2 regions of the Sphingomonas sp. BL-S-28 genome follow, and region 1 is predicted to be linked to the other one. Evidence: predicted binding sites of a transcription regulator. Region 1 holds the regulator's gene; the other holds the start of a gene.
The links. The regulator LexA, encoded in region 1, represses DNA repair genes until DNA is damaged. The targets are predictions, from matches to a motif close to GTTCCNCNCTTGTTCT.

Region 1 (4,034 bases):
ACCTTATCGTCGCCAACAAACCATGGCGGCACGGATGCGCACAGCCATACTCGGTGATCGTCTTCAGGTGATGTGCGTGGATCGGTTGGGAATACATTGAACGTGCGGCTTTTCTCCGGCGTGAATCCGGCATCTCGCCGCCAATCGATAAAGCGGCGAATGCTATCCCCGATCAGCGCAGGATCGCCGCGATGCTCCATCACCGCTACCCGAATGGGTGCGAATTCCCGGATTTCGACTTGTGCCGTCATGACGTCATTCACCGCTCTGCTCCTTGCTGCCTGAAGTGACGCACTCACCGTTTCCCATGCCGACCAGTCCGGCGCGGACCGAAACGCCGATGGCGTTTGGCCAAGCCGCGCACGGAATGCCCGCGCGAAGGCTTCGGGCGTCTCGTACCCGGCATCCAGCGCCGCATCGATCACTCGCGTGCCGGGCTTGAAGGCAAGTTGCATTCCGGCCCGGTGTAGCCGCGAAAGCTGCACGAAGCGCTGAAGCGGCATCCCGCACACCGCCCGAAACTGTCGATGGAAGTGGAACGGCGAAAACCCCGCCCAGGCCGCGATCGTTTCGAGGTCGAGCGCGGCGTCCGGCTCAGCCTCGATCCGCTCCACCACCTGCGCCATCCGTTCCAGATAGCGCCGCTGGAATAGTCCAGGTGATTTCGGGGTTTGCGTCATGGCCACCGTATTGGCACGAAGGAATCCGGCCTGCCTGACCGATCTTGCGGAATTCGCCTTGCGGTTCCTGTCCTACTGTGACGAAATCTGCCATCGCAACGCCATGACCAGTCGCCCGTTTTTCGTTGAAAGCGCAAAAATTCGCCAGTTCGGTGCCTTCCGCTATTTCACTTCAGAACCGTGTCAACTGTGTCAACCGACCTGTCACCTTGCAACGCACATGAGCCGCCCGAAATGACCAAGAGCCTCACCCACATCGATTCGGATGGCACCGCCCGCATGGTGGATGTCAGCGCCAAGCCGGATACCCAACGCCTCGCCATCGCATCCGGACTCATCACCATGACGCGGGAGGCGCTCGACGCGATCCGCGCCGGCAATGCGCCCAAGGGCGATGTGCTGGGAACGGCCCGGATTGCGGGGATCATGGCGGCAAAGAAGACCTCCGACCTGATTCCGATGTGCCATCCGCTGCCGCTCGACGCGGTCAACGTCGACTTCCGTTTCGAGGAAGACGGCATCCGCGCGATCGCCACGGCCTCGCTCACAGGCAAGACCGGCGTCGAAATGGAGGCAATGACGGCAGCTTCCATTGCCCTCCTGACGATCTACGACATGGCCAAGGCACTCGACAAAGGCATGGTGATCGGCGCGATACGGCTGATCGAAAAGCGCGGCGGCAAGTCCGGCGTGTGGATCGCGGCAGGCGCGATCTGATGGCCCGGCAGCCCATGCTCTCGCTGGAAGATGCCCAGGACCGCCTGCTGCAGCTTGTCGAGCCCACGCCGGTCGAGCGCGTCGATGTGCCCAGCGCCCTCGGCCGCTATCTGGCCGAACCCTTGGTTGCCCGGAGGACTCAGCCCGCGCGCGACATTTCGGCAATGGATGGCTACGCGGTTGCGGAAGGCGATACCGCCGGGCCCTGGCATGTCGTGGGCGAAAGTGCCGCGGGGCATCCTTACGAAGCCGCCGTCACGCCGGGGCAGGCCATTCGCATTTCGACCGGCGCCCTGATCCCTGCCGGCGCAGGAGGAGTCATCCTTCAAGAAGATGTCACGCGCGATCAGCATCGCGTCACCTTGACCGGCGAAGGCCCCACCCCGCCGCACAAACATATTCGCCGGCAGGGTATGGACTTCCCCGAGGGGCGGGAAATCCTGCCATCCGGAACCCGTATCGGCGCAGCCCAGGCCGCACTCGCAATCGCGGCGGGGCACAAGCACTTGCCGGTTCGAAGGATACCGCGCCTTGTCGTGATAGACAGCGGGGACGAACTGGCCGTGGATCCGGAATGCTGCGAACCGCATCAGATACCCGCCAGCAACGGTGCCATGCTCGCCGCGATGGGGCAGAGCCTTCCGGTCTCGGTCGACAGAATCGGCCCGGTGGGCGACGATCTCGATGCCCTGATCCACGCCTTCGAATCGGCCGGCGACGCGGATGTCATCGTTACCAGCGGCGGCGTTTCCGTTGGCGATCATGATCTCGTCCGTCCCGCACTCGAAGCATGGGGTGCCGATCTGGATTTCTGGCGCGTGGCAATCCGGCCCGGCAAGCCATTGCTGGTGACGCGAAAAGCGCGTGGCCAGCGCGCGCAGATCGTGATCGGATTGCCGGGGAATCCGGTCTCCAGCCTCGTAACCGCATACCACTTCATGTTGCCGGCTCTTCGCGCGTTGCTCGGCGCCCGCAGGCCTGCACCGATGCCGTTGCTGGCCCGTTTGGCCGACGCCTTGCCGCCCAGCGGCGATCGACGCGAATTCGTGCGCGGCCTTTGGGATGGCGAAGCCGTCAGCGCCCATAGCGTGCAGGACAGCAGCGCCTTGGTCTCTCTGGCCACAAGCAATGTTCTTATCGATCGCCCCGCCAACGCCCCCGCTGCCAATCGCGGGGATACGGTTTGGGTGTACTTGCTCCAGAATGGCGGTATTGCTTGACGTTACCGGATTCGTTGCTTAATTGTTCCCTCATTGTTCGCGAACGAACCTCCATGTGTTCTTCGTGAAGGGAACAGACCGCCAATCTCGGCGAAGCAGGTGAGGCAGCCAGATGTTGACGCGCAAGCAGCACGAATTGCTCCGGTTCATTCAGGTGCGCCTTGAAGAGAGCGGGGTCTCGCCCAGCTTCGAAGAAATGAAGGATGCGCTGGACCTCAAATCGAAGTCGGGCGTTCACCGGCTGATTTCGGCGCTGGAGGAACGCGGCTTTATCCGTCGTCTCCCCAATCGGGCCCGCGCCCTTGAAGTGCTTCGCCAGCCTGACGATGTGACCAATAAGGGCCCTGCTGCCGCCACTACGCCTGCGACACCGCGAGAAGCGCCCGCTGCTCTGCGCACGGCTCCACGGGCTCCGGAACCGGCCAACGACGTAATCGAGATACCGCTACACGGCCGCATCGCCGCCGGCGTTCCGATCGAGGCAATCGAAGGTCAGGCGATGCTGCCGGTGCCGGCAGCCCTACTGGGTTCGGGGGATCACTATGCGCTTGAGGTTTCTGGTGATTCGATGATCGAGGCCGGTATTCTCGATGGCGACCTGGCGCTTGTTAAGCGCACCGATACGGCGCGCGATGGGGAAATCGTGGTGGCCCTCATCCGCGGTGAGGAAGCCACCCTCAAGTATCTCCGCCGCGAAGGGCCAAAGGTTCGGCTCGATCCGGCGAACGCCGCATACGAGCCCCAGATTTACGGCGCCGGGGAAGTGCAGGTTCAGGGCAAGCTCGCAGGCATTTTGCGCCGCTATCACTGACAAGGGGTACGGACCCGATCGCCGGACTGGCATCGCCGCACAGGCTCGCGGCATTCTTGGGGTGTTTTCCAATCGGGTGAAAACACCGGATGGTTCGGAAAACGGGACATACGGGAGTTGGAGGGGTTGATCCGAGGCAGTTGGATCAACCCCTCCAAATATCTCACCAGCCATGGCTGCCATGGCTTTGGGCCACCGTTCGCAGCGCCTGACCTTTCAAATCTATGACGATCCCGCCCGTTTGCTTCAGCATGGGACGATCGATTTTCAGCCATCGCGGCTTGCAGCTTTGCGGCAGCGAGCGATCTGCGATGACGATATCCACGCGGCCACAGGCGCGTGCCAGCGAAGGGATCGGCACATAAGCATCGCTGCGTGCGATCAGAACATGCCACATCCTCTCGCCTCGCCAGAAGGCGGTCGCGCAAAAGTCGTCATTGCATCGGACCTCATGCTGTCCGGGCAGCGCGAGCGGCAGTTCGCGCTGCCCGGCAACTTCCAACATATTGTCCAGCGCATAGCCGCTCCTGCTCTCGCGCAGGATAGCCGGTCGCCCATCCCCCACCGCCATGCCGATATAATGGCCGTCACCACTCACCAGAATGT
Region 2 (4,034 bases), 960 kb from region 1:
GCCTTTCCGGGGAGCTGGGGAAGGAGTTCTCGGAGGCCAAGACCGGCGACTGGATCGAAGGCAAGGTGAGCCGCAGGATAGATGGTATTTCGGGGCGCTTCGCGCTCATCGAGCGCAGCCACGAATTCACCCTGGTTCCATGGCGGCCCGTACTCGAGAAGCAGCTTGGGCAGCAGGCCGGCGGGATCATGCGCGAGGCCGGTATCAACTGGCAGTTTGGACGTGGACGTTCCGGGCCGGAAATTTCTTGATCGGGGCTTGTTGGCGGGCAACTTTTGCGGGCGTTGCTTATGCAAAGCGCCGCCAATCCGGATGCATCAGCGGTCGCGCTTGCTGACGGGCGTTCTACATGCCCTCCATGAAAAGCGAACGTACAGCACAACGCTATCGGCAGGCCGTGAATATTGCCGGAAACACGCAGGCCATCGAAAGGGCGGGGCAGGCCCTCATCAACGCGTTATGGGCGGAGGGTTTTCGCCCGACGTCCGAACGGCGGGACCGTTTCCATTGAAGACATATATCGAAGCTGGTCTCCTGGCGGCAGCGCTTGCGCTTCCCTGGTTGGTGCGTCTGATCGCCTGATTTTCGGCTACAGCGGCAAGGACAACTGCGGTGAGGGTGCCGGCGGCTTGTCCATTTGAGACTTGTCGGACCATGGCTCGTCGGATGGCTCACGCAGCAATTCCCGCTCCCATGGATTGCAAAGTCCGTGAGCGGCGGTTGGCGAGCCGTCGGTCCAGGTCTTCCAGTTTTCGCGGCGCAGGATCACTGGCATGCGGTCGTTGAGATCCAGCATGGATTCGTGCGCGGGAACCGTCATCATCGAGAAAACGTGCCCCCATTCGTCGCTACGCCGCCAGATGCCCGCGACTGCAAAAATCTCCTCGCCGGGTACCGAGAACCAGGTCCGGGTCATCTTTCCTTTTTTTCCTTCCGGTTCGGCCCAGGCGTTTAGTGGAACGAGGCAGCGACGCCGCGCAAAGCTCCCGCGCCAGAACCTCGATCCGATCTTGTCCGCACGCGCATTGTAGATGGGGTGAGGCTTCAGCATCTCGCCGGTCAATTTGCTTGGATCGGTACGCGGGAAGCCCCAGGCCATCGCCCGGACTTGGCTTTGGGAAATTACCAAGCCGGGGTCCGTCGGTGCCACCACCTCGAGATAATTGGCCCCGCTCGACGGCTCGGTGTCGAAAAGCGCGGCGATGGCGCTAGCAGGGGTGGTCAAGCGATAGAGGTTGCAGATGGGAGCATCCTTTCAAAACCATACTACGCCCGCAGGCAGGTACAACAAAGGGTGAGCAACGCTTCTGAGGGCGGGCGCAGGCTGATTCGCTCGCCCGCTAGCCGCCACTGCCCGCTCTGTCCGGCACGGGAAGCAGCGGGTATCGACGAGGCCCAAATTTGCTCAACCTTTTTATCTGAATTCCGGGCCCTTTCCTGCCCGCGCGTTGCGATGTTCAAGGCGCGGCGTTGACTCTTAGATGAAATGGAACAAAATAAGAACGAAATTTCCATCGCAGAGCCACAAGGAGGCCCTTCATGACGGAGCGAGGGTCACCATCTCGCATTGATACCCTGCGCGCCCGGATCGCCGAGATCGAAGGCGGGGACAGGCGCGCGCGCGAGGTATTGCCCTTCGGTCTTGAAGCGCTCGATGCCAAGCTACCCGGCGGAGGGCTTGCGCTGGGTTCACTGCATGAAGTGGCCGGCGGCGCCCAGGGCGTGACCGACGGCGCGGCGGCTGCACTGTTCGCTGCCGGGATCATGGCACGCGCCGAAGGCAAGATTCTCTGGTGCATGACCAAGGCCGATCTCTTCGCACCGGCCATCGCCCAGGCCGGGCTCGATCCCGACCGTGTCATCTATCTTGAAGCGCAGGATGAGACTTCGGTGCTGGCCTGCTTCGAGGAGGGACTGCGCCATGGCGGGCTCGGCGGTGTGGTTGCCGAGGTGTCACGGCTCTCGATGCCGGTATCTCGCCGCCTGCTGCTGGCTGCGGAAAACAGCGGCGCGATCGGGATCGCGCTGCGCCGTTGGCGTAGGCGCGAGGATGCGGCCGATTTCGGGCAGCCGACAGCGGCTGCGACGCGCTGGCGGGTGACGGCGGTCCCGTCCGAGGCCTTGCCGGTCCCCGGCGTCGGGCGGCCGCGATGGTTCGTCGAGCTCATCCGGTGCCGGGCTGGCGAGAGCGCCGATTTTCTTCTGGAATCCTGCGATGCGACAGGTCGTCTCGCTCTTCCTGCCGACCTGGCCGATCGACCGGCTGCGGCGCAGACTTGGGCGACAAGCACCGCCGCCTGACGCGCCGCTGGTCCTGGCAGGTGTGGAAGGGCGCCGCCGCGTGTTGACTGCGGTGAGCGCGCCGGCCCGCGCTCTCGGCCTCCACGTAGGCATGGCGGTAACCCAGGCGCAGGCGCTGGTGCCCGATTTGCTGCTTATGGATGCCGACCCTCAAGCTGATGAGAAGGCGCTGGAGCGTTTGGCGGTCTGGTCGCTGCGCAAATACTCGCCTCTCATTGCACTCGATCCGCCCGAAGGCTTGATGCTCGATGTGACCGGAGCAACCCATAGCCATGGCGGGGCCAGAGGGCTGCTCGCCGACATGCTGCGCCGGCTCGCCGAAGTCGAGACCGCCGCGCGCGCCGTCTGCGCGCCGACCTACGGGGCTGCGCATGCGCTTGCCCGCTTCGGCGGCGAGATGTTGTGCCCTGAAGGACTTGGCATTGTCGATCCGGCAGACCTTGTCGAAGCTGTCGCGCGGCTACCGCTTGCGGCCCTTCGATTGGAGGCCAAGACAATCGAGAACCTGGCCGCGCTGGGTATTGAGGTGATCGCGGAATTGGAGGCAATGCCGCGCGCCTCGCTCGCCTTGCGGTTCGGTTCCGATCCCGGCCGGCGGCTCGACCAGATCTTTGGGAGGCTGTCGGAACCTTTCGAACCGGTCGAGGCGCCGAAACAGATCGAAGTCGAGCGCCGCTTTGCCGAGCCGATCGGCGCCCCGGAGACGATCGCGCGCTACACCCGCAAGCTGGTCGATACGTTATGCGAATTGTTGGAGGAGGCAGGGCTCGGTGCGCGCCGGCTCGATCTTCGTTTCCACCGCGTCGATAATGCCGTCCAGGCCATCCGCGCCGGTCTTGCCAAGGCGAGCCGGGAGAAGAAGCAGCTAGCCCGGCTGCTCTGCGACAGAATCGAGACCGTCGACCCAGGCTTTGGTATCGAACGCATGGTGCTGGCTGCACCGGTGATCGAGCCGCTGGGTCTTCGGACCATGTCGAGCCTCGGCGACAAGCCCGTTCCCGATGTCTCGGCGCTCGTCGATATCCTCGGCAATCGGGTCGGCGAGGAGCGACTGTTCCGCGTCGCCGCGCGCGAGAGCCATATCCCCGAGCGCTCGGTCATGCGTATCGCACCGATGTCGGATCCGACGTTGCTCCGCTGGCCCGAGCGCTGGCCGCGCCCGGCACGCCTTTTCGCAAGGCCCGAGGCGATCGAGACGATGGCGCTTTTGCCCGACCATCCGCCGGTTCATTTCGTGTGGCGCGGCGTGCGTCGGCGTGTGAAGCGAGCCGACGGGCCCGAGCGCATTTATGGCGAATGGCATTTGAGCGAGGCGGAATGGCTAAGCGTGCGCGACTATTTCCTCGTCGAGGACGAGACAGGCGCACGCTACTGGGTCTTTCGGCAGGGCGACGGCATGGACGCCGCCACCGGCGGGCAGGACTGGTTCCTGCATGGAATCTTTGCCTGAAAAACGCGGGGGAAAGGCCGAAATCAAACGAATAATGCCCTGCAGTAAGCAATCCTCGATGGGGGGATTGCTTTGAGATAGCAGCAGTTTTTCGTTTTGTTTTAGGTCGTATGTTGTACCGCGTACGACAATCGGGCGCGGCGGATCAGGCGTTTTTTTGGGGGGAACATGCAAGCTAGGTGGTACAAGTGGGGTTCTCGTGTCGTACGTTTGCTGCAATTTGGCGCGGCGGGTGTTGCAGCGACGGTTCTCGTCAACTTCCAGCCCGACGTGGTTGTCGGCT

Region 2: a site for LexA is predicted at 1,489-1,504, ahead of ACZ1JC_RS04345 (ImuA family protein). Genes of this name have one in related genera too.

What each region holds. Positions count from the first base shown of each region.
Region 1 covers NZ_CM145483.1:51,890-55,923, reverse strand. The annotation lists gene ACZ1JC_RS00295 (AraC family transcriptional regulator) at 1-626, opposite strand, end outside; gene ACZ1JC_RS00290 (hypothetical protein) at 679-918, shown strand; gene moaC (cyclic pyranopterin monophosphate synthase MoaC) at 915-1,397, shown strand; gene ACZ1JC_RS00280 (molybdopterin molybdotransferase MoeA) at 1,397-2,617, shown strand; gene lexA (transcriptional repressor LexA) at 2,730-3,428, shown strand; gene ACZ1JC_RS00270 (ComEC/Rec2 family competence protein) at 3,592-4,034, opposite strand, start outside.
Region 2 covers NZ_CM145483.1:1,013,369-1,017,402, reverse strand. The annotation lists gene rlxS (relaxase/mobilization nuclease RlxS) at 1-251, shown strand, start outside; gene ACZ1JC_RS04350 (SOS response-associated peptidase) at 590-1,243, opposite strand; gene ACZ1JC_RS04345 (ImuA family protein) at 1,540-2,301, shown strand; gene ACZ1JC_RS04340 (Y-family DNA polymerase) at 2,216-3,751, shown strand; gene ACZ1JC_RS04335 (hypothetical protein) at 3,920-4,034, shown strand, end outside.